2 linked regions of the Corallococcus sp. EGB genome follow. The protein of the gene in region 1 interacts with the protein of each later gene in a pairwise test. Links are inferred from orthologs where the notes say so. Each region holds a gene or a part of one and is shown in the gene's direction. Other genes may lie near its edges.

The links.
Region 2: the proteins of secD (region 1) and pheT interact in binary tests that used the Escherichia coli proteins (3 or more experiments, as listed by UniProt). The link is inferred for Corallococcus sp. EGB from one-to-one orthologs.

The regions. Positions count from the first base shown.
Region 1 is NZ_CP079946.1:3,438,712-3,453,690, forward strand. What follows is about bases 7,299-10,271. They hold secD (protein translocase subunit SecD), read left to right. Parts: upstream 7,299-7,885; coding sequence 7,886-9,658; downstream 9,659-10,271. Other genes in these bases: tgt (tRNA guanosine(34) transglycosylase Tgt), read left to right, coding at 7,299-7,384; yajC (preprotein translocase subunit YajC), read left to right, coding at 7,536-7,886; secF (protein translocase subunit SecF), read left to right, coding at 9,689-10,271. Also shown: KYK13_RS14430 (KamA family radical SAM protein), read left to right, coding at 1-989; KYK13_RS14435 (KamA family radical SAM protein), read left to right, coding at 989-2,224; KYK13_RS14440 (hypothetical protein), read right to left, coding at 2,258-2,845; KYK13_RS14445 (hypothetical protein), read right to left, coding at 2,908-3,243; KYK13_RS14450 (hypothetical protein), read right to left, coding at 3,282-3,830; KYK13_RS14455 (SpoIID/LytB domain-containing protein), read left to right, coding at 3,945-5,051; tRNA preQ1(34) S-adenosylmethionine ribosyltransferase-isomerase QueA, read left to right, coding at 5,103-6,191; more of tgt, read left to right, coding at 6,248-7,298; more of secF, read left to right, coding at 10,272-10,852; KYK13_RS14485 (outer membrane beta-barrel protein), read right to left, coding at 10,923-11,507; single-stranded-DNA-specific exonuclease RecJ, read left to right, coding at 11,678-13,393; KYK13_RS14495 (YHS domain-containing protein), read right to left, coding at 13,415-13,654; KYK13_RS14500 (hypothetical protein), read right to left, coding at 13,858-14,634; KYK13_RS14505 (hypothetical protein), read right to left, coding at 14,646-14,979. UniProt on the Escherichia coli protein: Part of the Sec protein translocase complex. Interacts with the SecYEG preprotein conducting channel. SecDF uses the proton motive force (PMF) to complete protein translocation after the ATP-dependent function of SecA.
Region 2 is NZ_CP079946.1:5,281,311-5,296,330, reverse strand. The notes cover bases 1-3,014. They hold pheT (phenylalanine--tRNA ligase subunit beta), read left to right. Parts: upstream 1-307; coding sequence 308-2,722; downstream 2,723-3,014. Other genes in these bases: pheS (phenylalanine--tRNA ligase subunit alpha), read left to right, coding at 1-276. Outside these bases: KYK13_RS21800 (serine protease), read left to right, coding at 3,562-4,863; KYK13_RS21795 (hypothetical protein), read left to right, coding at 5,218-5,502; KYK13_RS21790 (LuxR C-terminal-related transcriptional regulator), read right to left, coding at 5,906-7,000; KYK13_RS21785 (DUF4091 domain-containing protein), read right to left, coding at 7,048-8,826; KYK13_RS21780 (CapA family protein), read right to left, coding at 8,953-10,098; KYK13_RS21775 (phosphoribosyltransferase family protein), read right to left, coding at 10,095-10,493; KYK13_RS21770 (FmdB family zinc ribbon protein), read right to left, coding at 10,536-10,712; KYK13_RS21765 (ABC transporter permease), read right to left, coding at 10,835-11,992; KYK13_RS21760 (FtsX-like permease family protein), read right to left, coding at 11,996-13,162; KYK13_RS21755 (ABC transporter ATP-binding protein), read right to left, coding at 13,159-13,854; KYK13_RS21750 (efflux RND transporter periplasmic adaptor subunit), read right to left, coding at 13,851-15,020.

The DNA.
Region 1 (14,979 bases):
ACCACCCGCGCGCCAGCCGTGACAGCCTCCACGAGCAGGACATGTGGGTCGTCGAGGGCCTGACGCACCGCTATCCGACGAAGGTGCTGGCGGAGATGCTGCCCACGTGCCCGCAGTACTGCGGCCACTGCACGCGCATGGACCTGGTGGGCAACGACGTCCCGCAGGTGTCCAAGCACAAGTTCGGGACGGCGCAGAAGGAGCGCTACGAGCTGATGCTGGACTACCTGCGCCGCACGCCCACCGTGCGCGACGTGGTGGTGTCCGGCGGCGACATCGCGAACCTGCCCATCCAGGCGCTGGAGCCGTTCGTCAGCGCGCTGATGGACATCCCGAACATCCGCGACATCCGCCTGGCGTCCAAGGGGCTCATGGCGCTGCCGCAGCACTTCCTCCAGGACAACGTGCTGGCGGGGCTGGACCGGCTGGCGAAGAAGGCCGTGGAGCGCGGGGTGGACCTGGCGATGCACACGCACGTCAACCACGCGCAGCAGCTCACGCCGCTGGTGGGCAAGGCGGTGCGCAAGCTGCTCGACATGGGCTTCCGCGACGTGCGCAACCAGGGCGTGCTCTTGCGCGGCGTGAACGACAGCCCCAAGGCGCTGTTGGACCTGTGCTTCACGCTGCTCGACCACGCGAAGATCCTGCCGTACTACTTCTACATGTGCGACATGATCCCCAACAGCGAGCACTGGCGGCTGTCGGTGGCGCAGGCACAGAAGCTCCAGCACGACATCATGGGCTACATGCCGGGCTTCGCCACGCCGCGCATCGTCTGTGACGTGCCGTTCGTGGGGAAGCGCTGGGTGCACCAGGTGGCGGAGTACGACCGCGAGCGCGGCATCTCCTACTGGACCAAGAACTACCGCACGAGCGTGGAAGCGAACGACGCCGGCGCGCTTGAACGGAAGTACGAGTACTTCGATCCTATCGACACGCTGCCGGAGTCCGGCCAGGCGTGGTGGCGGGATCAGCCCAAGGCGGCGTGATGGATTCCTCCGCGGGCGCGATGGCGCCCCTGTCGTCTCCCCGTCCCTCGCTCAGTGCCGAGGGGCGGGCCCGGTTGTTCCCCTCCGCGACCGACGCGGAGTGGGCGGACTGGCGCTGGCAGCAGCGTCACTCGGTGCGCAACCTGGAGCAACTGGAGCGCTACGTGCGCCTGACCCCGGAGGAGCGCGCCGGGGTGCAGGAGACGTCCTCGCTGTTCCGCATTGGCATCAGCCCGTACTACCTGTCGCTCATCGATCCGGAGCACGCGTCGTGTCCGGTGCGCATGCAGTCCATTCCGGTGCGCGCGGAGGCGCGGGTGCGGCCCGGGGAGCTGGCGGATCCGCTGGGCGAGGACAAGACGCGCCCGGAGGAGTGCATCGTCCACAAGTATCCGGACCGGGTGCTGTTCCTGGCCATCGATACGTGCTCGGTCTACTGCCGCCACTGCACGCGGCGGCGCATCACCAAGGGCGGCGAGGCGGAGCTCACCAAGGACCAGATGCGCCGGGGCATCGACTACGTGCGCAGCCACCCCGAGGTGCGCGACGTGCTCATCTCCGGCGGCGATCCGTTCCTCTTGAGCGAGGAGCGGCTGGAGTCGCTGCTCGCGCCGCTGAGCGAGATTCCGCACGTGGAGATGATCCGCATCGGGACGCGGGTGCCCGTGGTGCTGCCCATGCGCGTCACGGACTCGCTGGCGCGCCTGCTGCGCCGCTACGCGCCCGTCTACGTCATCACCCACTTCAACCACCCGAAGGAAGTGACGCCGGAAGCGCGTGAGGCGTGCGAGCGGTTGGTGGACCACGGCGTGCCGGTGGAGAACCAGGCGGTGCTGATGCGGCAGCTCAACTCGGATGCGCGCATCATCAAGGAGCTGTCGCACGTGCTCCTGCGCAGCCGCGTGCGGCCGTACTACCTGCACCAGATGGATGTCGCGGAGGGCTGCGAGCACCTGCGTACGCCCATCGCCAAGGGACTGGAGATCCTCGAGCAGCTTCGCGGACACACCAGCGGGCTCGCGGTGCCGCACCTCGCGGTGGACCTGCCGGGTGGGGGAGGGAAGGTCACCCTCCAGCCCGACTACGTCGTCGAGCGGGGCGAGCGCGAGACGCTGTTCCGCAACTACAAGGGCGAGACGTACGCGTATCCGGAGCCGGAGGAGACCGACTGCTCCTGCCCCTATGATGAGGTGTGGCAGGCGCGGTCGCGAGAGCTCGGGTTCCGGGGCCGCTGATGGCCCCGGAGGTCGTCCGGTGCCGCGCCGGGGCTACTTGCCGCGGCGCGAGGACTTGGACGACTTCCGGCTGATGGACTTCTGCGGCGTGCCGGCGTTGCCGCCAATCTCCACGACCGGCGCCCCCGACGTGCTGTCCAGGTTGCTGTCGACGTCGACGGAGGGCTCCGCGCCATCCGTGGACTCCAGCTCCACGGGGTCCGCGTCGCTGAAGCCCTGCTGGATGTGGACCTCGCCGTCGCCCTTGCGCTTCTTCGCCTCGGCCTCCTTTTCGGCCTTCTCCTTGTCGTCGAGCCGCTTGGCTTCGTTGGCGGCGCGCTGGTTGTCGTCGGGCGTCATCCGGGCCGTGAAGGTGGCGTACTCCTTCGCGGAGACGCCGTGCTTCTCCAAGACCTTGGCGGCTTCCTTCTGCTGGTCGCGGATGGCCTGACCCCGCTCGGCGTTGCTCATCTCCGACGGCTTGCGGTTGCCGTGCTCGGCGTCCACCTTCGCCTGGGCCGCGGCCTCATCGCGCTGGATGGCCGCCACCTTCTCCGGCGTCAGGCCTTCCTCCTCCGCGAGGGCAGGGGTCGCCAGCACGAGTGACGAGGCAGCGAGCATCAACGAAAGACGGGGGGTCATGGGGAGGCTCCTCAATCCGCCCATCATAGACACGGAGTCCGAGCCGGCGCATGGCTGGTTCTTCAGGGCGTCTGACATCGCGTGCAGCCATCGCCCGCGCCCGCGCACTGCTCCCGGGCCCTGGCGCAGCGCGGCGGGAGGTCGTCCCGGTCCGACTGCTTCTCCACCAAGGCGCAGAACTCCTCCGCCGTGGTGCACGTCCTCGCGGAGACGGCGCATTGCTCCGCGCATGTCAGGTCATCGCCCTGCTCGCGGGCGCGCAGTTCGTCGAGGCGGGCCTCGAGCCCGTCGATGGCCGCGTCGTCGTCCCCGGCCACCCGGGTGTCCACGTGCTTCGCGCAGCCCGTCAGCGCGACTGCTGCGGTGAGGAGGGCCAGCCATGACCGGGTCGCTCGCATGGGCCTACCCATACGCGCCCCCTCGTGGCCGCGTCCAGTCAGCGGCGGTCGGGGGAGAGCATGCGGCGCTCGGGGCGGGGTTCCGGCTCCGGGGGGCGGTTCCAGTAGAGCCAGGCCGTCAGCGCCAGGAGCGCGGCCACGGCCAGCCTCCGCAGCCATTCCTCCCGCGCCCGGGTGGGTGAGTCCGCGTCGGCCTGCGCGGCGCGGTCCAGCGCGGCCTCCACTTCAGGCCCCACCTCCCGCACCCGCCGGCACAGCGAGGCCACGGGGGCGAGCGCCACGGGCACGGGCGCGGTGTCCTTCTCCATGGCCATGGCCAGCATCCGCTCCCAGGCGCTGGCCTCCTCCGGGCTCTCGGGCGGCCTCGCGGGCTGGCCCAGCTGACGGGCCAGGGCCACCGCCGAGCGGAGCAGGAGCACCGAGAAGGCGTCGTTCGAAATCCCGTACCAGGCCGCGGACTCCGACTGCGGACGGCGCTCCACGAGCCGGCGGACCAGCACGGCCGCCGTGCGGGGCTCCAGCGCGCGGAGGGCCTCGGCGAGGGCGTCGGGGGACAGGCGGGCGGCGTCGGGGACGGAGGCGGTCACTGGGGCCCATTCTGCGGCATCCGCACGGGGTTTTCGCGGGCGGCGCCAGGGGCCATGGCCGGCCGCCCGGCCGATTTCTTGAGGCGGATCGCCTGGCCCCTAGACTGTTGGACCATGTTGCAACGTGTGGCACTGCTGCTGCTCCTGCTCGCGTCGCCGCGGGCGTTCGCCGTGGAGACGATGCGCATTGCCATGGACGACCCCGGCGACGAGGTCCGCGTGAGCGGCCGGGGCCTGGGCTTCGGCCCCGACACCGAGGACGGGAGCTATGTCGCCGTCCCTTCCGGACAGGCCACCGTGCGCCGCCACAACGGCAAGCTGGAGGTCAACGGCGCGCCGGTGATGGGGGACGCCATCCGCTTCCGGGGCGGCATGGAGGCCCGCGACGCGGGCGGCCCCGGCAACGAACCCCTCAAGGCGGGCAGCGCGCAGGTGCGCGGCGACGTCGTCGTGCGCCTCTTCAAGAACAGCCTCCAGCTCATCAACGTCATCCCCCTGGAGGACTACCTGGCGGCGGTGCTCGGCAGCGAGATGCCCGTGTCCTTCCCGCTGGAGGCCCTCAAGGCCCAGGCCGTGGCCGCGCGGACGTACGCGCTGCAGAAGAAGCTGGAGGCCTATGGCGCCGCGTTCCACATGGGCAGCAGCGTGCTCCACCAGGTGTACGGCGGCGTGAACCGCGAGGACGCCAAGACGCGCGCCGCCGTGGAGGCCACCCGGGGCGAGGTGCTCACGTACGACCTGTCCCCCATCGAGGCGTACTTCCATGCCTCGTGCGGCGGGCGCACCGAGTCCGGCCAGGACGCGCTCCAGCGGAGCCTGCCGTACCTGCAGCCCGTCGACTGCCCCTGCGGCAAGCTGCCCGCCAGCCGCTGGTCCGCGACCCTCTCCGAGGCGGAGCTGCGGGGGGCGCTGAAGTCCTCGCCAGGCGGCATGCGCGTCACCGGCCGCACGCCCACGCACCGGGTGACCCGCGTGACGCTGGCGGATGGCACCGTGGTGGACGGTGTGACGTTCCGCCGCAAGCTGGGCTACACGCGCCTCAAGAGCCTGGACTTCGACGTGGAAGCCTCCGGCAGGAACTACGTGTTCACCGGACGTGGCTTCGGCCACGGGGCGGGGCTGTGCCAGTGGGGCGCCAAGGCCTTCGCCGACCAGGGCAAGACCTACCGGGAAATCCTCTCCCACTACTACCCCGGTGCCGAGTTCCAGCAGCTCTACTGACGGCCTCTCCGGTTCCGCGAGGGCGCGGGGGCTGCTACAAGCGCCAACCCCGTGTCGTCCCTCCTCTCCGACTACGATTTCGAGCTCCCCGAGGCGCAGATCGCCCAGGCCCCGCTGCCCCACCGGGACGCGTCGCGCCTGATGGTCGTCAGCCGCGCCACCGGCGCCTGGAGCCATCAGCACTTCACCGACCTCGTGGACCTGCTGCGCGAGGGCGACCTGCTCGTCCTCAACGACGCGCGCGTCATCCCCGCGCGCCTGCTGGGCCAGAAGACGGGCACCGGCGGCCGCGTGGAGCTGCTGGTGGTGCGTCCCGCCGCCTCGGCCACGCTCACCTCCGCGGCGCTCGGGGGCGCTCCGGAGTCGCTCGAGTGGGTCTGCCTGGGCCAGGCATCCAAGGGGCTCAAGCCCGGCCAGTCCGTCACCTTCGCCGGGGGACTGGCCGCGGACATCCTGGAGGCGCTGGGAGGAGGGGAGTACCGGGTGCGCTTCCACGCCGCGCCGGGCACCTCGCTCGCCAGCCTCCTGGACGCGGCGGGCCGCCTGCCCCTGCCTCCGTACATCACCCGCGAGCCCGAGGCCGCGGACGCCGAGCGCTACCAGACCGTGTACGCGCGCGCGTCCGGCGCCGTGGCCGCGCCCACCGCCGGCCTGCACTTCACGCAAGAGGTCTTCGCGAAGCTCGCGGCGAAGGGCGTGCAGCGCGCGGAGGTGACGCTCGACGTGGGGCCCGGCACCTTCCTCCCCGTCCGTGAAGAGGCGCTGGACAAGCACCACATGCACCCGGAGCGCTTCACCGTGCCCCAGGCCACCGCCGACGCCGTGAACGCCGCGAAGGCGCAAGGCCGCCGCGTGGTCGCCGTGGGCACCACCGTGGTGCGCACGCTGGAGTCCGCCACGGACCCGGACACGGGCAGGCTGCGCAGCGGCCCCGGTGAGACGACGATGTTCATCCGGCCCGGCTATGTCTTCCGTCAGGTGGATGTGCTCCTCACGAACTTCCACCTGCCGCGCTCCACGCTGGTGATGCTGGTGAGCGCGCTCCTGGGCCGGGAGCGGACGCTCGCCGCGTACCAGGAGGCCGTGCGCGCGGGCTACCGGTTCTTCAGTTACGGCGATGCCATGTTGGTGAAGGAGTGAGTGCCGTGGTCGACGAGCAGCGCAAGGAGAAGGGCGATACCCGCGTGCCCCCGGGGCTGGTGCGCTTCGAGCTGTTGCACGAGGACGCGAGCGGCACCAAGGCGCGCCGCGGACGGCTGCACACGCCGCACGGCCCCATTGAAACGCCCATCTTCATGCCCGTGGGCACGGTGGGCAGCGTCAAGGGCGTGGGCCCGGACGACCTGAAGAACCTGGACGCGCAGATCATCCTGGGCAACACGTACCACCTGATGCTGCGCCCCACGGACGCGCTCGTCGGAGAGATGGGCGGCCTGCACCGCTTCATCTCCTGGGACCGGCCCATGCTCACCGACAGCGGCGGCTTCCAGGTGTTCAGCCTGTCGGAGAAGCGGAAGATCACGGAGGAGGGCGCCGCCTTCCAGTCGCACCTGGATGGGTCGCGTCACTTCCTGTCGCCGGAGCGCTCCATCGAGATCCAGGAGACGCTGGGCGCGGACGTCATCATGGCGTTCGACGAGTGCCCGCCGTCCACCGAGGACCGCGCCTACCTGGAGAAGTCCCTGGCGCGCACCACGCGCTGGCTGCACCGGTGCGTGAAGGCGTGGGGCCGCGAGCGCTCGTCGCTCTTCGGCATCGTGCAGGGCGGCCTCCACGACGACCTGCGCAAGCGCCACGCGGAGGAGGTGTGCTCGGTGGACCTGCCCGGCTACGCGCTGGGCGGCTACTCCGTGGGCGAGGCCCCGGAGGCCATGCATGCGGGCGTGGCCTACTCCGCGCCGCTGCTGCCCCGGGACAAGCCGCGCTACCTCATGGGCGTGGGCACGCCGCTGGACCTGGTGACGTGCGTGGAGCACGGCGTGGACATGTTCGACTGCGTGCTGCCCACGCGGTGCGCTCGCAACGGCCTGCTCTTCACCTCGGAGGGCAAGCTGGTCATCCGCAACGCGGCGTACGCCAAGGACCCCCGGCCAGTGGACCCGGCGTGCTCCTGCTACACCTGCCGCAACTTCAGCCGCTCCTACCTGCGGCACCTGTTCGCGGCGGGAGAAATCCTGGCGATGCGGCTCAACACGCTGCACAACCTGCACTACTTCCTGGACCTGATGGCCCAGGTGCGGCGCGCCATCGCCGAGGACCGCTTCGCCGCGTTCGCCCGGGACTTCCGGGCCAGAGCCCAGGCGCAGGAGGCCGAACGTAAAGGCGGCCGGTGAGCGGGCAACGGGTTTGCCGCGCTTCCGGCGTTCACTTGCTCACATGGGGCGCCCTTGCTAAGAGGCCACCCTTTCGGATGTTTTGACCCCACCCGTCCGCCGGGTCGGGGCCGCAATCCCGAGTCCATCCCTTCCAACGACGAGGCAGTACGTGGCTGACAGTTTCCTGATTCTCGCGCAGGCCGGGGCGAACTCCCCCCTGGGGGTCTTCGGCTTCCTCGCCATGTTGGTGGCCATCATGTACTTCGTGATGATCCGCCCCCAGCAAAAGCAGATCAAAGAGCACCGCAACCTGCTCGCGGGACTGAAGAAGGGCGATGACGTCATGACGTCCGGCGGCATCCTCGGGCGCATCCACCAGGTGGACGACTCCACCGTGACGCTGGAAGTCGCAAGCGGGGTGCGCGTGCGCGTGCTCAAGTCGGCTGTCACTGCGAAGGGGACCATTCCGGTGGCGGGAGCCCCGGCGGCGACCCCCGCTGAGAAGAAGGAGGAGAAGTAATGGACCGCGGCTGGTGGTGGAAGTTCGGAATGATCGTCGCGGTGACGCTGGGAACGATCTGGTTCCTCGTCCCGACGTACTACTCGCTGGTGGTCCTGGATCGCAGCGAGCGCAACAACATCGCCGTGCTGGAGCAGCGGCTGCCCAAGTGGGCGCCCCCCGCGAAGTACCGCCTCAACCTGGGGCTGGACCTGCAGGGCGGCATCCACATGGTGATGCGGGTGGACACCAAGACGGCCCTGCAGAAGCGCACCGAGCGCCGCGGCCAGCAGATTGCCACCTACATCAATGACAAGAAGCTGGGTGAGGTGACCGCGGAGACGGATCCGGAGCGGCTGCAGCTGGTGCTGACCGCGAAGGACCCGGCGACCATGGACGCCATCCAGAAGGAGGTGCTCGCCACCTTCACCGACTTCACCCTGGAGTCCCGCAACGGCGGCACGCTGGTGCTCAAGCCGGACGAGAGCCAGGTGAACCGCTTCCGCGACGAGGCCGTGGACCAGGCCATGCTTGTCATCCGCCGCCGCATCGACAAGTGGGGCGTGGCGGAAGTGGACGTGCGCAAGCTGGGCACGGACTCCATCCAGATTTCGCTCCCCGGCCGCAGCAACCCGGAGCAGGCCAAGGAGCTGGTGGGCACCACCGCGCAGCTGGAGTTCCGCATGGTGGACGACACCAACCCGCAGGTGTTCGCGCAGATGTTCCAGCAGCACCCGCCCCCGGCGGACAGCAAGATCACCCTGGTGGAGGACGAGGGCTTCCCGCAGCTGTCCTCGCCCAACCGCGAGGCCCTGCTGGCGTACACGAAGGACAAGACGCCCCCGGGCCGCGACGTCGTCACCGAGTGCGTGGCGAACCCGGTGAAGAAGAACGACTGCATCGCGTACCGCAGCTACCTGCTGGACAAGAACGTCCCGCTCACGGGTGAGAGCCTGGCGGGCGCGGACGCGTCCGTGAGCCAGATGAACGAGCCGGAGGTGAACATCGCCTTCGACCCGGCCGGTGCGCGCGAGTTCGAGAAGCTCACCGAGGCCGCCGTGGGCCGCCGCATGGCCATCGTGCTGGACGACAACGTGCACACCGCGCCGCGCATCAACGAGAAGATCGGCGGCGGGCGCGCGCGCATCACCATGGGCCGCGCCAGCGGGCGCAGCTTCGAGGAGTGGCTGGGCGAGGCGCAGACGCTGGCGCTGGTGCTGAAGGCGGGCGCGCTGCCCGCGCCGGTGACGGTGGGCGAAATCCGCCAGGTGGGCGCGACGCTGGGCGACGAGCTCATCAAGAAGGGCAGCCTGGCCGCGCTGGTGGGCCTGGCGCTCGTCGTCGTCTTCATGGCGGTGTACTACCGCAAGTCCGGCCTCATCGCGGACGTGGCGCTGCTGCTCAACGGTCTGCTCATCCTGGCCGGCCTGGCGTTCTTCAACGCCACGCTGACCCTGCCGGGCATCGCGGGCTTCGTGCTCACGCTGGGCATCGCGGTGGACGCGAACGTGCTCATCAACGAGCGCATCCGCGAGGAGCTGTCGCACGGCAAGTCCGCGCGCGCGGCGGTGGACCAGGGCTACGACCGCGCCTTCTGGACCATCTTCGACGCGCACGTGACGACGCTCATCGCGGGCTTCATCCTGTTCTTCACGGGAACGGGCCCCATCCGCGGCTTCGCCACCACGCTCATCGTGGGTCTGCTCGCGTCGCTGTTCACGTCCATCGTGGTGACGCGCGTCATCACGACCTACTTCGTCCACGGCCGCAACGCGCAGTCGGTGTCCGTCTAACGGGCCTCCAGCGCCTTCGGGAAATCCGCCATGCAGATTCTCAAGCACAAGACGCACATCGACTTCATTGGGAAGCGCAAGCCGGCGCTCTTCATCTCCACGCTGGTCAACCTGGCCATCATCGTCGGCATCGCCGCGGTGGGCTTCAACTTCGGCGTGGACTTCGCCGGCGGCACGGTGGTGGAGCTGAAGTACAACACGCCCACCACCGCGGAGCAGGTCCGTGAGAAGGCCCAGGCCGGCGGTCTGCACGACGTCAGCGTCCAGGGCGTGGGCGCGGCCGAGGAGAACTCATTCCTCCTGCGCATGGGCGGCGTCACGCAGCTCACGGAAGAGAACGCCGAGCACGCGAAGGCGGCCATCCAGGGCCTGGGCGAGACGCGCAACGTCTACGCCGACATGGCCAACGGCATCGTGAACTTCCGCTCCTCCCAGCCCATGAACGCGCAGGCGGTGAAGAAGGCCGTCGAGGCGGCGGGCATTGGCGTGCAGGAGGTGCGTGACCTGGGCGCGAACCAGGGCGGCACCGGCTACGACTACCAGGTCGTCGCGAGCGGCATGGCGGACAAGGTGTTCTCCGCGCTGAGCGCCGGCCTGGACAAGCCCAACTTCGAGCAGCGCCGCGTGGACTACGTGGGGCCGCAGGTGGGCAAGCAGCTGCGCAACCGCGGCATCATGGCGCTGCTGTACTCGATGGTCGCCATCCTCATCTACGTGGCGTTCCGCTTCGACTTCAAGTTCGGCCCGGGCGCGCTGCTCTCCATGGTCCACGACGTCATCATGGTGGCGGGCTACTACCTGGTGAGCCGGCGCGAGTTCAACCTCACGTCCATCGCGGCGCTGCTCACCATCGTGGGCTACTCGGTGAACGACACCATCGTCATCTACGACCGCATCCGCGAGGACATGGCGAAGTACAAGGGCAAGCCGCTGCCGGAGATCATCAACATCGCCGTCAACGACACGCTGGGCCGCACCATCCTCACCTCCGGCGTGACGGCGCTGTCGCTCATCGGTCTGCTCATCTTCGGCGTGGGCGAGATCTTCGACTTCGCCATGGCGATGCTGGTGGGCATCCTGGTGGGCACGTACTCGTCCGTGTACATCGCCAGCCCGCTGGTCATCTGGCTGGACGAGCGCGCGCACGCCCGCGAGGGGCACCACGGCGCCAAGCAGGAGCCGAAGGCGGCCTGAGCGCTGTCTGATGGCTTGAAGTGACGAGGGCCCTCCTTCCCGTCGGGGAAGCGAGGGCCCTTCGCTTTCGTCAGAAGCGCGCCCCCAGCGTGAGTGACGCGTCCATCAGTCCTCCGCCGTGGTCGTCCGTGGAGGTGACGTTCGCGAAGTCCTGGTCGATGAGGACGCGGTATGTGCCGCGCACGCCCGCGGTGAGGCCGCCGGTGTTGAACTCCAGGCCCACCGCGAGCGGCACCTCCTCCATCAGGTCGCTGTCGTAGAGCCCCGCGCTCGCGCCGCGCACGTCCACGTAGGACAGGCCCAGGCCCACGCCCGCGAAGGGGCGCACCGCGGTGAGGAAGGGCGGCGACACCTTCACCAGCGCGCTGCCGCCGTTGCGCACCAGCGAGGGCCCGTCGAAGAGGCGGCCGTCGCTCACCTTGTTCCGCGAGCCCTCGTAGCCGACCTCGAAGCCGAGGAAGGTGGTGGGCTGGAGGTTGAGCGTCAGGCCCCACAGCGGGCCGGTGTTGGCCAGGTCCCCCAGGTCGCCCGTGTAGTCGCCGATGCCTCCGCGCAGGAAGACGTTCACGTCCCCCTGCTTCTTCTGCGCGAGCGCGGGCTGCGCGCACAACACGACGGCCGTCAGGGCGCCGCCCTGGAGAAACGTGCGAAACATGCGGACCTCCCTGTCCACGAGTACGCACCCAAGCTGGGCACCGCATACCCGCCGTGCAGGTCGGTGGCGGGGAGGCAGCCGAGCGTACGTCTGAACGTGCGTGCAGGAGGTCGGTGTGAGTGGGCGGGTTGGACTGCCTTGGTCGGACGTCTGAGGTACTGTGCTTCGTCATGCGGTGGTTGCTTCCAGATGTCGTCGAGCAGGAGGTCGGGTCGCTCGCGGGTGAGCTGTCGCTTCACCCGTTGGCGGCGAGGGTGTTGCTCCACCGTGGCTACCGCACGCCGGAGGCGGCGTCGGCCTTCCTGTCGGACCGGCTGGCGGACCTGCCGGACCCGTTCCGGATGAAGGGCATGCACGCGGCGGTGGAGCGGGTGCTGCGCGCCGTGCGGCTCAAGGAGAAGGTGACGCTCTACGGGGACTACGACGTGGACGGCGTGTCCTCCACGTCGCTCATGTACCTGTTCCTCAAGGAGCTGGGCGCGACGCCCGCCACGTACATCCCGCACCGGCTGGACGAGGGCTACGGCCTCAACCTGGGCGCGGTGGAGCGCATCGCGCAGGACGGCACGCGCCTGCTGGTGACGCTGGACTGCGGCATCACCTCCGTGGCGGAGATTGCCCGCGCGAAGGAGATGGGCCTGGACGTCGTGGTGGTGGACCACCACACGGTGCCGCCCACGCTGCCGCCCGCCACCGCGGTGCTCAACCCGCACCAGCCCGGCTGCGAATACCCCACCAAGGTGCTGTGCGCCGCGGGCGTGGCCTTCAACCTGTGCATGGGCCTGCGCAAGCGGCTGCGCGACGACGGCTTCTTCGCCACGCGCAAGGAGCCCAACCTCAAGGCGCTGATGGACCTGGTGGCGCTGGCCACCGTGGCGGACGTGGTGCCGCTCACCGGCGCCAACCGCATCCTGGTGGCGCACGGCCTCCAGGAGCTGTCCCAGGGCCGCCGCCCCGGCATCCGCGCGCTGAAGGAGGTGGCCGGCATGGAGCCGGACGCCGCCGTCACCGCCGGTCAGGTGGGCTTCCGCCTGGGGCCCCGCATCAACGCCGCGGGCCGCCTGCATGACGCGTCGCTGGGCCTGCAGCTCTTGTGCGCGGACTCCGTGGAGACGGCGCGCTCGCTGGCGCAGGTGTTGGACCGCGCGAACGCGGAGCGGCAGGGCATCGAGAGCAGCATCCTCACGCAGGCGCTGGCGCAGGCGGAGGAGCACAAGGACGCGCGCGGGCTGGTGCTCTTCGACGAGGGCTGGCACGCGGGCGTCATCGGCATCGTGGCGTCTCGCGTGGTGGAGCGCTTCCACCGGCCCACGGTGATGGTGGGCGTGAAGGACGGGGTGGGGAAGGGCTCGGCGCGCAGCATCGAGGCGTTCCACCTGTACGACGCGCTCACCGGCTGCTCGGACCTGCTCATGCGCTACGGCGGCCACAAGCACGCCGCGGGACTCACCATCGACGCGAAGCAGCTGCCCGCCTTCCGCGAGGCCTTCGCGCGGATCGCCCAGCAGCGCCTGACGCCGGAGGACATGATTCCGCGCTGCCGCGTGGACGCGGTGGTGAACCCGCACGAGCTGGACGCGACGGCGGTGGAGTCACTCCAGAAGCTGGGGCCCTTTGGCCAGGGCAACCCGGAGCCGGTGCTGGTGCTGCGCGGCCAGCAGGCCCGGCCGCGCGTGCTGCCCGCGAAGTCCGGGGCTCCGGGCGCGGGGCACCTCAAGCTCGCGCTCGTGGACGCGCCGGAGCTGGATGCCATTGGCTTCGGCATGGCGGACCGCGTGTCGCTGGTGGAGGGGCCGGTGGACCTGGCGTTCCAGGCCGGCTTCGACACCTTCCGCGGCCAGCGCAAGCTGTCCCTGCGCCTCAAGGACGTGCGCCAGGCCGCCTGACGCACGCCGCTTGAGGTTTCGCTACGCGAGCCCCCAGCGCACCCGGCCCGGCGACATCAGCGCCCCGGCCCGCGCCAGCTCGTTGAGGCGGAAGCGCTCCGCCTGACGCTCGAAGGCGGTGCGGCAGCCCTCCGAGCAGAAGAAGTACCGGCGCTTCTTGTACTCCGACGAGGGATGGCCCTCCGGGGCCTCCAGGTGCCTGCCGCACACCGGATCCCAGTGTCGGGTGTTGCCCTGCCCGTGTTCGTGTCCGCCCTTCATCGTCCACCTCCAGCCCGACGCCGCCCCGACTGCCCCATTCGCCGCGAATGTAAGCAGGGCGCATGCCAGGGATCCATCTCCTTGGAAGACCAAGCAGACGGAGGGCATCCGAGGCGGGAGGAGGGGAAAAAGTTCAGCCCCCGCCACCGCCTCCCGCGAAGGGGGAAGGGCGCGGGGGCCGAAGGGGGCCCGGGGCGTGGGCTTCAGAAACCGATGCCGGCGCTGCCACCGAGGAAGATGTCGTTGGCGTAGCCGCGCCGGAGGCCCATGGCCTCGAGGCGGAAGGTGAGGTGCAGGTTGCGCGACAGGGCGGGCCGGCCGCGGATGCCCAGGCCGTACTGGATGACGGGCTTGAGGCCGTTCACCTTCGTCTCGTCGTCGCCCACGGTGATGCCGGTGTTCTGGTAGGCGAGTCCGCCACCGGCCTGGAGGAACAGACCGAAGGGCGAGTCGCCGAAGCGGAACAGCCAGGCCGGCGCGAGCGTGAAGTAGTGAAGCCGCGTGTCCCCCTTGATGAAATTCGTACCGTCGCTGAGGCTGCCGTAGAGCCAGCGCAGGTCCGCGAAGAGGGCCTCGCGCAGGGTGTCGTTCTCCGTGAAGAACGTGCGGCCGAACTCCCAGGTGGCGCGCACGCCCAGGCCGGGCTTGTTGTCGGAGAAGTCACCGCGGGCGCTGTCGATCATCAACAGTCCGCCCACCAGCTCCACCGCGACGCCCAGGTTGGGGTCGTCCAGGCGGGACATGCCGCGGAAGCCCTCGTCGTTGGTGGCCTCGGCGGCGTCGCGGAACTCGTCCGTTTCGTCCACCAGCTTGCGGCGGCGCTCGTAGGCGTCGTCGTCTTCCTTCTGGGCCTTCTGGTGGGCCCGGTCAGCCGTGTCGTCCGGATAGGCGTAGGGGTCGTCGTCGTCCGAGCTCTGGGCGAAGGCGGCGGGGGCAAGGAGCAGGCTGCCGGCGAGGCAGGCCTTGAGCCAGGTGTTCAAGGGAGCGGGCCTCACTGGAAGATGCTCGGGCAGGTGGTGCCGCCCGCCGCGCTGGCCGGGCAGAGGTTGTTGCCGATGAGGAGGTCACGCGGGATCTGCAGGTGGTCCATGAACTCGTTGCAGACGGCCTTGCGCAGCTCCAGGTCGGTGATGTGGGAGATGATGGCGCGGGCGGGGACGGCCAGCGTGAAGAGGGTCTGATCCCCCAGGACCTGCTGCGTGTACTGGTAGATGCCCGGGTTCGCGGGGTCCGTGTCGTAGTACGCGGAGACGATGTCGCGCTGGAGCTGGGCCTCCTGGCCGGTGGAGCGGCCCGCCTGGTAGAGCGCGGTCGCCACGAGCGTG
Region 2 (15,020 bases), 1.8 Mb from region 1 along the record:
TTCTTCCCCTTCACGGAGCCCTCCGCGGAGGTGGACGTCACCTGTGCGTCGTGCGGCGGCAAGGGCTGCCGCGTGTGCAAGCAGACCGGGTGGCTGGAGGTGCTGGGCAGCGGCATGGTGCACCCGAACGTCTTCACCGCCGCGGGCTACGACCCGAAGGAGGTGACGGGCTACGCGTTCGGCATGGGCGTGGAGCGCCTGGCGATGCTGCGCTACGGCGTCGACGACCTGCGGATGATGTTCGAGAACGACTCCCGCTTCCTCGCGCAGTTCTGATTCCGGCCCACCAGGCAAGAGGACAAACCCTGTGAAGATTTCTGTGAAGTGGCTGGGTGATTACGTCGCGCTGCCGCCGTCCGTGGACGAGCTGGCGCGCAAGCTGACCGCGGCGGGGCTGGAGATCGAGGGCGTGGAGCGCCCCGGCGAAGGCCTGCGCGGCGTGGTGGTGGCGCAGATCCGCGAGTCGGTGCAGCACCCCAACGCGGACAAGCTGTCCGTCACGCAGGTGGACATCGGCGGCTCCGCGCTGTTCCAGGTGGTGTGCGGCGCGAAGAACTTCAAGGTCGGCGACAAGGTGCCGCTGGCCACGGTGGGCGCGAAGCTGCCCAACGGCATGGAGATCAAGCAGGCCGCGCTGAGGGGCGTGGACAGCTTCGGCATGCTCTGCTCCGCGAAGGAGCTGGGCATCACGGAGGACTCGTCCGGGCTGCTGATCCTCCCCGCGGACACGAAGCTGGGCGTCCCCATCGCGGAGGCCCTGGGGCTGGATGACTCGGTGCTGGAGGTGAACGTCACCCCGAACCGGCCGGACGCGCTCAGCCACCTGGGCATCGCGCGCGAGGTGGGCGTGGTGACGGGCGCGCAGCTGAAGCCGCCGCAGCCCAAGCCCGTCGAGTCCGGCAAGGCCGTGGCCGAGCAGGTGAAGGTGCGCATCGACGCGAAGGAGCGCTGCTCGCGCTACGCGGCGCGGGTGGTGGAGGGCGTCACCGTCCAGCCGTCGCCGCAGTGGATGCAGGACCGGCTGAAGGCGTGCGGCGTGCGCGCCATCAACAACGTGGTGGACGTCACCAACTACGTGCTCCTGGAGTACGGCCAGCCGCTGCACGCGTTCGACCTGGAGAAGGTGGCGGGCCAGGAGATCATCGTCCGCACCGCGAAGCCGGGCGAGAAGCTGCGCACGCTGGACGACAAGGAGCGCACGCTGGACGCGGACGACCTGGTCATCGCGGACCGCGACCGGGCGCAGGCGCTGGCGGGCGTGATGGGCGGCGGCGACAGCGAAGTCACGCAGGGCACGAAGCGCATCGTCATCGAGTCCGCGCACTTCCACGGCTCCGGCGTGCGCCGGTCCGCGAAGCGCTACGCGCTGCACACGGAGGCGTCGCACCGCTTCGAGCGCGGGGCGGACCTGGACGCCGTGCTGCCGGCGTTGGACCGGGCCGCGCAGCTCATCGCGGAGCTGTCAGGCGGCACGGTGGCGCCGGGCCGCATCGACGTGCAGCCGGAGCCCCTGGCGCCGCGCCGGGCGACGCTGCGCTACGGCCGGGTGGAGAAGGTGCTGGGCGTGGCGGTGCCGGAGGCGGAGGTCCGGCGCATCCTGACGGCGCTGGGCTTCAAGTCCGTGGACGAGTCCCAGGGCCAGACGACGTACGAAGTGCCGAGGGCGCGAGTGGACGTGGAGCGCGAGGAGGACCTGATGGAGGAGGTCGCCCGCGTGTACGGCTACGACAACATCCCGGCGAAGCTGCCGCGAGGGCTGGAGACGCTGGCGCCCGAGCCGCCGACCATGGAGGCCGAGCGCCGGCTGCGCCATGCGCTGGGCGGGGTGGGGCTGTCCGAGGTGGTGAACTACTCGTTCGTGGCGCCCAGGTCGCTGGAGGTGTTGGGGGGGAAGGAGGCGCCCATCGCGCTCCTGAACCCGCTGAGCGTCGAGCAGTCGGTGATGCGCACGAGCCTCTTGCCGGGCCTCCTGGAGAACCTGTCGCGCAGCGTGCGGCACCAGGTGGAGGCGGTGGGGCTGTACGAGACGGGCCGCGCGTACTTCCGGGACCCCGAGGGCGGGCAGGGCATGCGCCCCGCGGCGCGCGAGGTGCCTCGGGTGGCGGGCCTGGTGTGGGGCCTGCGCGGCGGTGGCCGGACGTGGACGCAGAAGGACGCGCGCGTGGACTTCTATGACGCGAAGGGCGCGGTGGAGGCGCTGCTGCACGCGCTGCATGTGGAGGGCGTGGCCTTCACCCCGGCGGAGCCTCCGGCGTACCACCCGAGGAGCACGGCCCAGGTGGCGCTGAAGGACGGCACGGTGCTGGGCTACGTGGGCGAGGTGCACCCGCGCGTGACGAAGGCGCTGGGGCTGCCCGAGGGCGTGTTCGTGTTCGAGCTGGACACGGAGCCGCTGTACGCGGCGGCGCGGCTGGTGCCGCAAGCGGAGGGGCTGCCCAGGTACCCTGCGGTGCTGCGGGACCTGGCGGTGTTGGTGCCGCTGGAGCTGCGCAACGAGGAGGTGCGCCGGGTCATCCTGGAGGTGGGAGCGCCGCTGGTGGAGGACGCGCTGGTGTTCGACGTCTACACGGGCAAGCCCATCCCCGAGGGGAAGAAGAACCTGGCGTATGCCTTGAGGTATCGCTCGCCCGAGCGGACGCTGACCGACGCGGAGGTCACGGAGGCCCACCAGCGCATCATCGCGGAGGTGAACCAGCGGCTGGGGGCGGCACTGCGCGCCTGAATTCCTGAATGAAGTCAGGACGTTGACACGGTTCAGGGAAGGCTGACACCATGCCCCGCGTTCACCGGTCCATCACGGGTGCCAGAGGACTCGCATGACGAAAGCGGACATCATCGAGGGGGTCTACGAGAAGGTCGGCTTCTCCAAGAAGGAGTCGGCGGAGATCGTAGAGCTCGTCTTCGACACCGTGAAGGAGACGTTGGAGCGCGGGGACAAGATCAAGATCTCCGGGTTCGGAAACTTCCAGGTGCGCCAGAAGAAGGCGCGCGTGGGGCGCAACCCGCAGACGGGCAAGGAGATCGAGATCAGCGCCCGCCGGGTCCTGACCTTCCGGCCGAGCCAGGTGTTGAAGAGTGCCCTGAACGGCGAGGCGCCGCCGGAGAACCACGCGGAGATCGACGCGCAGGAGGAGGCGGCGGCGGACGCGGCGGAAGCCCGGGGCGAGGACTTCGACGAGGGAATGGAAGAGGGCGACGAGTAGGTTTTTTTCACCAGCGCCCCTCACCTCGCGCTTGACCCAAGAGAGCGGCGAGGGCATAAGGGCGCACCGTTTCACGACGGCGGTTCACGGGGCGTAGCGCAGCCTGGTAGCGCACTTGCTTGGGGTGCAAGTGGTCGCAGGTTCAAATCCTGTCGCCCCGACCAAATAGAGGCCCTGGAGTTCCCGGTGCAAGCCGGTGACTCCAGGGCCTTTGTTTTTCCGACAACACGGCTGATCAGCTTGTGAGCATCCATCCTGAGAGTCCCTGGAAAGCGGTGAGTACACGCTAGGTGCACGTTGCTGGAAGCACATGATTTGCGCGAGCATGCGCTCCTCACCCTCAAGGAGTGTTCAGCACATGCGAATCCCCCGGACTTCTGGCCGTAGGACGCTGCTTGGAACGCTGCTGTGGACCCTTTCCCTCGTGGCCTGCGGTCCGGCCCCCGAGGCCGAGCCTGCCGACAGTGCTCCCGTGGGCTCGGAGAAGCAGCCCGTCGTCTACGGCACTGACAACCGCACGGACGTGTACGCGCACGCGAACGCCACGCTGCGCGCCCGCGCTCAGCAGTCCACCGTCGCGCTGATGAGCCCTTCGGGCTTCAACGCGACCAACCCCAACAACGTCACCTTCAACGCGCCCACGCTGCGCTCCGCGTACAACCTCTGCACCTCCGAGCGCTTCCTGGACGACCTGACCCCGGCCTTCTGCTCCGGCACGCTCATCGACGATGACCTGGTGCTCACGGCGGGCCACTGCATCACCAGCGCGTCGGATTGCACCGGCACGCGCTTCGTCTTCAACTTCTACCGCACCGCCGCCGGCACCATGCAGACGGTGACGACCGCGGACATCTTCTCCTGCCAGGCGATTGTCGCGCGCCAGCAGGCCACGGTGGGCGGTCGCAACCTGGACTTCGCCGTCGTCCGGCTGGACCGGCCGGCCACCCCGCGCTTCACACCCGCCCCCATTCGCGCGGGCAACGCCGCGCTGCCTGTGGGCAGCAGCGTGACGGTCATCGGCTCGGGCAGCGGCATTCCCTTCAAGATCGACTCGGGCGGCTCGGTGCGTGATGCGCGCGCGGGCACGCTGGATTACTTCGTGGGCACCACGGACACGTTCGGCGGCAACTCGGGTTCGGGCGTGTATGAGAACGACGGCTACACGGTGGCCGGCATCCTGGTGCGCGGCGAGACCGACTACAAAGCCAACGGGAGCTGCAACGTCGTCAACACCTGCGCGGAGACGGGCTGCCGCGGCGAGGACATCACCTACGTCCGGCCGGCCATCGACGAGTACTGCGGCGTGGCGACCAGCACGCGCCTGTGCGCGGGCTACCCGCCGCCCCCGACGCCGGTGACGTTCACCTTCACCGCCACCAACACCAACAGCGCCAACCAGAACACCGTCAACCGGGACGTCACCCTGGCCGCCGGGCAGACCCTCAAGTTCGGCACCTGCACGGTGCCGGGCTCCTCCGGCACCGGTGACACGTACCTGCGCCTGTACAACGGCTCCACCCAGGTGACCTCGAACGACGACGCCTGCGGCACGCTGTCCTACGCGAGCTTCAAGGCCACGACGGCGGGCACCTATCAGATCCGCGCCGGCTGCTACTCCAGCGGGAGCTGCAGCGGCACGGTGGCCTACACCGTCCAGTAGCCCCCTGCAGGACCGAAGCGGGCGGTGGCATCCGTCACCGTCCGCGCCGGGCTCCTTCACTCGGGTCGCACGAGCGACGACGCTTAGAGTGACCGATGTCCCAGGCTCCCAGGCTCACGTGTCCCAAGGGGCGCGAGGTTCATGCGCTACGGGAGTGGACTGATGAAGCGAGCCGCGTGGAGCGTGATGTTTGGGGTGAGCTGCGCACTGCTGGGGGCCTGTCGCAAGGAGGAAGACATGGAGGACCCGGTTGCGGGCCCCTCCACGCTCGATGCGGGCCCAACCCGGTACGGCATCTGGGTACACATCCCCCTGGCAACGGACCCTTGCGGAGCCGTGACAGCAACAGCGTGGATGCCGTACGAGAACATCGGGCCTGTGCCGCTGGTCGTGGGGAACGGCGCCATCGAAGGGGTCATCCGCGACGTCCCCGTGTACCGGCAGCTTCCGGTCTACGTGACCGCGTACAACAGCGCCGGCTTGGGGGTCTACTCGGGCAACGGGAGCATCGACGTTGAAGCGAGTGGTCGTGGGGAGATCGCGAACCTCTTCACGTTCAGCAGCCCCCAGGACTGTCCGGCGGCGGGACCGGAGCGCATCTTGATCTATGGCTCTCTGCGGTCCGGTCCCATGCCGTGAAACGAGCACGCGGAGGCCGCCGACGCCCTCTACGCCACAGCGCTCCTCGGGTGTGCCGCAGTGGGGGACGCCTCCCCGGCGGTGCGCGTCTGCGCCGCGACGGCGAAGGGGCTGGCGACGAACGAGGCCGCGACCCGGGAGTCGAGCCAAGCGCTGGAGCACCGCGCCGCCCAGATGGACGACGGGTTCAAGGTGCGCCCGCCCCCGTTCATGATGCGCCCCCGCTTCTACGTGCTGGGGGCGCCTGCTCGAGCAGGTGAAGGACTTCGAGCGGCTCCTCCCGGTCGCCGTCAGGGCTGCCGTACCAGCGAAATGCCTGTGCGGATCGGCTCTCCGGCCCCTGACCGGCGGCGCGGGAGCTCCGAGGTGCTCCCTTCGGCTGGGGGCAGTCCGAGAGGCATGGTCAGACAGGAATGTTGAGGTGAGCGGCCTGGTAGAGCAGGTCCGCCCGGTTGTCGACCCCCAGTCTGGCGAAGATGTTCTTCACGTGGGTCTTCACGGTGTGATGGGAGCGCTTCAGCTCACCGGCGATCTGGTGATCGTTCCAGTTGCGGAGCATGCCCATCGCGACGGGGATCTCCTTGGGACGAAGCTTTCGCTTCATCTCTTCGGGGAGGGGAATGGAGCGCGGAATCTCTTCCAGCTTGAGGGCCCATTTCGAGGGCCCCTCGGGAGCGGACAGTTCCATGAACTGGACCTTGCGGTAGCGCTCCTCGTGGACACGGACCCAGGAGTCCTTGCCGAGCCGCTCATCCGGCGTCATGCGCATCAGGGCATCCAACTGCTCCTGGAGCGGCAGAGGAATGCCGGACGAGTGGAGGTCGGAGGGGTTGAACCATCGTTCCAGGAGGACAGCGGCATTCGGGGTGCGCATCACCTCGTGGTGAGGAGGCTCCACGACGAGGAGGGCGGCATTGGGACGGCGGTAGAGTTCTTCGAGAGTCCTGGCACGGATTTCCAGTTCCTCGAGGTCACAGTACCTGCTGACAGCGTCCGCCAGGTGCTCGGTGAGGCTCCCGAGAATGTCTGCGTTCCTGGCGGAGAAGGCGCGTGGCCGGTGTCTGTAGAGTGCGAGGGCAGCGACGCGGCCGGAGCGAGTGGGGAGGAGGACAGCCATGATGTGATCCAGGCGCGGTCCCAACTCCAGGCTGCGTTGGTGGATGAGGCTCCCCACGAACTCCTTGCGGGACATGAGCTGCGAATCGCGGACGACCCAGTGGGGCCGCTTGAAGATGGGGCCCCGGAAGGGGTCATGCTGAATCAGTTCGGCGTACTGCTCGAGAATGACGAGGCGATGGCCTGGAACGAGCCATTCAAAAACGGGTGAACGCGTGTCTGGCATGAGGCACAGCGCCACGGCGTCCGCCGGCACGACCTCAAGGAGATGCGGTCGGGTGGCCTCGAGTGCTTCACGGAGGGTCCGCGGTTTGTTGAAGGCTCGGATGGCCCTGTCCCTGATCGTGTACTCGGCGGTAGTGAGCTTCGGTAGACGGACCATTCACCCTCCTGGAGCAGGCCACCCCGTGGATTGTATGGGGTGACCTCTCATCCATAGCCACCGGCTGAAAATCCGTCCCTCACTCTCCAGAGGGATTGACGTTCGTGAGGTGTGGCCTGGCGCGGCGTGCCGCGGTCCCGGCACAACTGCAGGTAGCGCTTGATGAGCTGAAGCCGAGCCCGGTCGAAGGCCTCGCCGTCGTCGGGGACCGCCCAGGCGTGCGGGATGAGCTTCAGGGCCACGGCGCGCGCGTACGCCGGGTCGCCTGCGTCACTCACCAGCTTCAGCCATTCGTAGTCCTGCATGCCCTGCCGGATGAGCTTCATGCGCAGCGAAGGCAGGGGGATCTCGGTGGTGCCGCCGATGACCGAGGGCAGCCCCGGATAGAAGAGCGTGCCGTCACCATTGCCATTGAAGCGGAACTGCGTCGTCCACGCGGAGGAGAGCAGGCCCACCGTCTGGTAATACAGCTCGCCGCTCGCACCGTTGATGAAGTCCAGCCACTGCATGCCGCGCGCCTTGGCCGCCGAGCGGTCCACCATGTACGAGGGCCAGCCCTGGCCGGGGAGGTTCTCCGGTGGGGGCGGAGCCGCCGGATCACAGCCGTGGCTCATGCAGCTCTGGTACAGCCACAGCTCGCGGTCGGGCCGGGAGAGGAAGTCGTCGTATCTCGGGCGCTGGGACCCCTCGTAGGGCGGCTGGGTCCCGTCGATGTAGTTCACCAGCACGGTGATGATGTCGATGTCCTCCAACAGCCCGTGGGCCTCCAGGTCGGTGACGGTGCTGGTCAGCAGCGTGCGCAGGCGCGGAGCCACCGTGCGGGTGAGCCCGGCCCGGGCCGTCACCGCCTCCCAAGTGGCGCCGTAGGGCGGTTCATCCCCCACATAGTCGAACGAGCGCGACAGCCAGCCACGTGCTTGCGCTTCCGTCTGGAATTCCGACAGGGACGCACCGTTGCCAGGTCCCAGGTATTGCAAGGCCGTCATGCGCGCCCCGGGCAGGCGGTTGGGGGCGGAGCCATCAAGGAACGGCCCCCAGCGCTCGCTGAACGTGTCGTAGTCCGGCAGATCCCACGTGGGCAGGTCCACCTGTCGCGGAAAGCCGCTCGCCAGGGAGATGCGGTGCTCCAGCGCCATCCGGTGGAACCGCTTCAAGAGGCGCACCTGGGTGTCGACGGGACACACCGGATCCCCCGTGAAGGCGCGGCACACGTGGGGAGGCCAGAGCAGGAAGGCGCTGCGCAGCGAGGAGGTGCTCGGCAGGAGCGCATCCACCACCTGGAGGTCCACCTCCACGCGCGAAGTAAAGCCGTCCCCCTTCACCGATACGGCGCCACGGTAGTTGCCCGGACGGGAGTTGGGCGGCACGTGCACGTCCACCCAGACGGCGCGGGATTCGCCCGCGGGCACGTCGAAGGGAAAGGCCAGACGCTTCTCTCCCACCACCTCGTCCACATCCGGCACCAGGCCATCCGGCCATCGCCCAGGGAGCGTCCCTGGGGGCGTGGGCGTCGTGATGTCCAGGAGCGCTTCCCGGTAGAGCAGCAGGTCCCCACCGTGGATGCGCGACCGGTCACCGTGCAGCTCCGGCAGGACGGCGGTCACGCCCCGCAGGCCCGACGTGCCTCCGTGAAGCACCACCTGGAAGGACACGAATTCATTGCGCGCGGCGGTGAGTGAAACGGCCCCCTGGACTCGGGGAGGCGTTTCAGGACGCACCTTCACCATCGCGCTTTCACCCCAGACGGCCGCGCGTGACGGGTGCGCCCACACGGCCTGGCTTCCCAGCAACAACAAACAGAACATCTCCCATTTGATGTTTGGCATGGCATTGCAGCCTGAGTCCTGAGAGAGAGTGTGGCAATCCGTTGGCGCCCGTGCCGTGCGGCATCCGACACCGGCGGGCGTCCGGCCTGCCCGCAGGGACGGTAGCTGCGTGCGGAGGATGCAGCCTCACGCCCACTGGAGCACGAGGGCCCCGTCACCCCCCAGCTCCACCCGCGTCCGGGGCTCCAGGCGGCGTCCCTCGCGGTCCAAGACGCCGCACAGCCATTCAGCATCCCGCCGCGAGGCCCGGTGGGGTCGGAGCTGGCGCAGCTGCATGGGGATCATGCGCAGGCTGGCGAGCCTGCCACTCGCTGCGTCCACCGCCCCCAGGTACATCAAGGCCAGATCCGGCCGGAAGTCCTCGTGGCCGGTGATGCCTTCGTAGTCGTTCAGGAAGTCGCCGCAGCCATGGAGGATGAGCCGGCCGTGGTGGACTTCGATGCCGCGAGAGTGGTGCGAGGAGTGGCCATGGACGACGTCCACGCCGGCCTCATCGATGAGCGCGTGGGCGAAGTCCCGCTGCGCCCGTGGCACCGCGTAACCCCAGTTTCCGCCCCAGTGGATGGAGGCGATGACGACGTCGCCCTCGCGCCGAACGGACGCCACTCGCGAGCCCATGTGTCGCGCAGTGGCGGGGGACAGGTCTGGCAGCAGGTCCACACCCGGTCTGCCCCTCCCCGCCGCCCACGACGGCGGAATGCCGCTGCTGACGTCTCCGCAAGAGAACACCACGGCCCGCCGCCCGGCCCCAACCTCCAGGATGGCGGGTCGCTGGGCCTCCTCCAGGTCCTCACCCAGCCCCGCGGTGGCGATTCCCAGACGGCGGAGCGCGGCGAGCGTCTCCGTCAGCCCCGGGTAGCCCCAGTCCAGCACGTGGTTGTTCGCCAGCGTGCAGCAGCCGATTCGGGCCGCGGTGAGGCATTCGGCGTTCTCCGGGTGCATGCGGTAGTGGATGCCCTTGTCGGGCCACCACCGCTCGCTCGTGGTGATGCTCGTCTCCAGGTTGATGAGCCGTACGTCGGGCGCGGCGTGCTCCAACAAGGCGAGCGCTTCCCCCCAGATCTCACCGAAGCCCACGGGCTTGCGGATGGGGCCGTTGCGCTCCTCGGCGAGCGCGACATAGGCCCGGGCATCCCGCAGGTAGGACTCGTGGATGGCGGGCGGGGCGGGGTGGGGTAGCACCTGATCGATGCCCCTGCCGGTCATCACGTCGCCGCACAGGAAGAGGGAGAGGGCCCGTCCTGGCTCCAGGCCCTGATGGCCGGCGGTCATCCCGTCCCCTGGCCTTGCGGAGGCTCGGGGTTGGGGGCCCCGGTGAGGGGCCGCTCCTGCTCGAAGGTGCTCCGCGCCAGCGCCAGGAGCTTCACCACCTCCGCGTCGGGCACCTGGCAGAAGCCGACGTACCACTGGCCAATCGCAAACATCGACAGCGTGGAGAGTACGCACACGGCGTCATCCACCAGCGGCTTCAGCGGGGAGTCCGGAGCGCCCGGCTTGCGCACCACGCAGACGTCCAGGGGAGCGCCCAGCGCCGCCGCCACCTCGTAGGCGACAGGGACTCCGCCGCATGGCAGGCCCAGGACGAGCGTGTCCTTGCCCGTGTACCCGCGCTCGAGCAGCCTCCGCGCGAGCCGCCGGCCCGCATCCACACGGTCCTCGAAGGACATGGTAGGCCCCCTTCGAGCAGGAGGCGCGCGGCCGTGCGCGCCTCAGTAGGTGAGCGACTTCTTGGTGGTCACGGCATGGGCGGAGGAGATGCGCTTCTCCACCTCCTTCGGATCGTGGCCGCGCGGGCACTTGGGCGTTCGCTCGTCATGCTCCTTGATGGTCATGAGCTGGGTGAAGGGCTCCTGGCACGTGCGGCAAAAGAACTCGTAGACAGGCATGGCGCGATCCCCTCCGAAGGTGCGCGTGGCATTCGGAACAGGATGGGGTCCGCCGCCAGCCCATGACAGGTCACGAGGCGTCGTCCACCCGCCGGGACGCCGGCCGTGCACGGGTCCGGCCTTCAGGCGCGCAGCGCGTCCAGGATGGACAGGCGCGCGGCGCGCAGCGCTGGCAACAGCCCTCCGAGGATCCCCATCGCCGTGCCGAACAGGAGCGCGCCCAGCAGGATCGCGGGAGTGGGGGAGAAGCCGAAGCTCACCGCCGCGAACGTCTGGAAGTTGAGCGTGCGGATGTGGATCCACCGCGTGGCCAGTGCCCCCAGCGCGCCCAGCACACCGCCGGCCGCGCCCAGCATCGCGGACTCCACCACCACGCTGGCCAGCACGCTGCGCCGGCGGAAGCCCACCGCGCGCAGCATCCCCAGCTCCGCGACGCGCGTCGCCACCTGGGCGTACATGGTGATCATCGCCCCCAGTACCGCGCCCACGCTGAAGACGAGGGACACGAAGAGGCCCAGCACGCGGATGAAGGTGGCCAGCCCGCTGCCCTGATCCGCCCAGTACGCCGGCTCCGGTCTGGCCTCCAGCGTGAAGCGTGGGTTGGCCTCCACGCGCTTCACGAAGGCGTCCACCTCCACGGGGGAGCGCAGCCGTACCACCGCGGAGCTGAAGTCCTCGCGCCCGAAGGCCGCACCCAGCCGCAGGGCGTCCGCCCATACCTCGGATTCGAAGGCGCCGCCCCTCGCGGCGATGACGCCCACCACCGGCCAGCGCTGCCCGGCGAACGTCAGCGCTCCGCCCAGCCCGGCCTCCGGTGACGTGCCCACGAGCGAGCGGCCCAGCACCACTTCATTGGTGCCCGGCCGGGGCCTGCGCCCGGAGACGATTCGGACCTCCGGCCGCGCCGCGAAGCTCTCCGCGCTGATGCCTCGCGCCGTGGTGCTCATCGACCGCGCGCGCCCGCCGGGCAGTGTCAGCAGCGCCACCCGCTCGCCGGCAACCAGCGGCAGGCCGTCCGGCCCGGACGCCACCTGGGAGTCCGTGGAGAGGATGCGCACCGCTTCCTGCTCGATGCCGCTGACGAGCTCGCTGGTGGCCCCCTTGCGCAGCACGACGACATTGGACGGGTCTCCGCCAGAGGCCAGCGCGGACTCGATGCCGTGGGCCAGCATCAGCACCGAGGAGAAGACGAAGACGACGAGCCCCAGCCCCACCACCGTGAGGCCGGTGGACACCCGGCGCGCCCACAGGCTGCGCGCGTTGTAGAAGAGCGGCACCATGGCTCAGGCCACCTTCCGCAGGCCTTCCGCCACGGGCAGCCGCACCGCGCGCAGGGCGGGGCCCACGCCCGCCAGCAGGGACACCGCCACCGCCGCGAGCGCGGAGACCCAGAGCGTGTGCCCGCGCGTGAGGTGCTCCGGAAGCGTGCCCAGCCGCGCGGCGATGAGCTTCGCGAAGAGGCGGACCAGCACCGGCGCGGCCGTGACGCCCAGGGCCGCGGAGCACAGGCCGATGACGGCGGACTCGGCCATCACCAGCGCCACCACGGTGCGGGGACGGAAGCCCAGGGCGCGCAGGGTGGCGAGGTCGCGGGTGCGCTCGCGCACGCCCATGGCCAGCGTGTTGCCGATGACGAGCAGGATGATGAGCAGGACGACGCTGGACACCCCCTTCACCGCGGTGACGATGGCCGAGGTCATGGCCACGAAGCCCAGCTGGAAGGACTTCTCGCTCTCCGTCTTCGTCGGGAAGGGGCTGTTGTCGAAAAGGTGGTCGATGGCCGCCGCCACCTCGGCGGAGCGCGCCGGATCGTCCACGCGCACCGCGTAGATCCCCGCCTTGTCCTTCAGCGAGGGGGCCAGCCTGTCGCTCTCGTTGATGCAGCGGTAGCCGAACATCAGCGCCGCGGTGTTCACCCCGGGATGCGCACCCGTGTAGATGCCGCGCACGTTGAACGTCCAGTCACCGGGGTAGAACTGCCCCTTGAGCGTCACCCGGTCCCCCGGCTTCCAGCCGAAGCGCCGGGCCAGCGTCTCCCCCACGAGCGCGCCGCACGGATCGCCCCGGAACGCGGCGAGCTGCTGGGGCGGGGCGACGAACTCGGGGAAGACCTCCAGGAAGGTCTGGGGGTCGACGGAGAAGTTGGCGAAGAAGTCCTTCCGCGTGTCTCCCAGCGTGCCGCCGAAATACTCCTCGTGCGTGACGGCGGTGACGCCCGGCAGCGCGGCGATGCGCGCGGCGTAGGACAGGGGCAGCGGCTGGGTGAAGGACACCTTGTTCCGGACGATGAGCCGGTCCACCTGCGCGGCGCGCGCCTTGGAATAGAAGAGGTCGACGACGGTGCTCAGGAAGATGAAGGCCGTCACGCCCACCGCGCCCGCCAGGAGGGTCAGCGCCAGCCGCAGCGGGTTGCGCAGCAGGTTGCGACCCACGAAGCCCACGTAGCTCACTGAAGTACCCCCTTGTCCAGGTGGTGCACGCGGCCCGCGCGCTCGGCGGCGTGCGGGTCGTGCGTCACCATCACCAGCGTCTTGTGCAGGTCCCGGTGGAGTACGCCGAAGAGATCCAAGACGGCCTCCGCCGACCGGCGGTCCAGGTCCCCCGTGGGTTCGTCCGCGATGACGAGCTCCGGGTCGGAGACGATGGCGCGGGCAATGGCCACGCGCTGCTGCTCGCCGCCGGACATCTGCGGCGGACGGTGGCGCTCGCGGTGCGTCAGGCCGACGAGCTCCAGCGCCGCGGCCACGTGCCGGCGCCGCTCCCCACGCGTCAGCGGCGTGAGCAGCAGCGGCAGCTCCACGTTCTCCGCGGCGGTGAGCACGGGAATGAGGTTGTAGAGCTGGAAGACGAAGCCCACATGGGCGGCGCGCCAGTCGCTCAGCTCTCGGTCATCCAGCTCCGTCAGGTCCCGGCCGGCCACCTCGACGAGGCCGCTGCTGGGCCGGTCCAGCCCGGAGATGAGGTTGAGCAGCGTGGACTTGCCAGAGCCGGACGGGCCCATGAAGGCCTCGAAGGTGCCCGTGCGGATGGTCAGGTCCACCGCCGCCAGCACGGGCACCTCCACCGTGCCGCGCCGGTACGTCTTGGACACGCCCCGGAGGCGCACCAGGGGGGCCGGGGCTGGCCGCGCGTCCTGGCTCATCCGCCCCCTGTCTCCACCTTCACGCGCTGGCCGTCGCGCAGGCGCTTCGGAGCCGGGGCCGCCACCACCTGCGTCCCCGCGCGCGGCCCCCGCGCAAGCGACACCTCGTCTCCCACGCGCTCGCCCACGCGCACCGGTTGGCGTGTGAGCCGTCCGTCCTTCACCACCCAGACGGCGGCGCCCTTCGCGTCGCGCACCACCGCGCTGGCGGGCACGCGCGGGGACTGTCCCTGGAGGTCCAGCGCCCCAGGAGGCAGCGGCTGGCGCAGGAAGGATACCTTGGCGCCCATGTCCGGCAGTGCGCCCCGGGGGACGGATTGGAAGCGCACCAGCACCGTGGCGGTGGCCTTGGAGCGGTCGATGGCGGGGCGCACCGTGGCCACCTGGCCGGGGAAGGCCTGCCGCGGCAGCGCGTCCAGGAAGATGAGGGTGGGCTGGCCCGTGTGGATGCGCGAGAGCTGCTCCTCGCTGACCTCGGCTTCGACCTCCAGGGCGCGGAGATCCACCAGCTCGATGATGCCGCCCAGGTTGATGCCGGTGAGGGCCGCTGGCGCGAGCACCGCCCCCTCGTTCGCCAGCTTCCTCGCCACGGTGCCGTCGAACGGCGCGCGCACCACGGTGTGCGTGAGCTGGAGGCGGGCCGCATCTCGGGCCCGGCGGGCGACGGAGAGCTGCGCCCGGGCGAGGTTGAGGGCCTCCTCGGTGGCGCGCCCCGCGGTCTCCACGTCGAGGAGCTGGGCCCGGGACACGGCGCCCTGGCTGGCGAGGGTGCGCGTGCGCGCGGTGGTGCGCTCGGCGTTGAGGGTCTGGGCCTCGGAGGCGGCGAGCTGGGCCTCGGAGGCACGCACTCCAGCTTCAGCGCGGTCCAGCACCACGCGGGCGTCCCGGTCATCCAGCCGGGCAATCACCTGGCCCTGTCGCACGGCCTCGCCCTCCTCCACGGCGACCTTCACGAGCTGGCCCGCGATCAACGGTGCGATGACCGAGCGGCGCCGCGAGTCGACGTACCCGGAGGCGGACAGCTCCGTCTGCTGCTCGCCTGGAAGCGGCTCGCGCACCTCGGCCACCCGCACGGTGGGCGCGCGCCGTGCCACCGCGACCGCCGCCAGGACGAGCACCGCGAGGAGGGCCGCGGCGGGGAGCAGCCAGCGCCGCCTGCGCCGGTG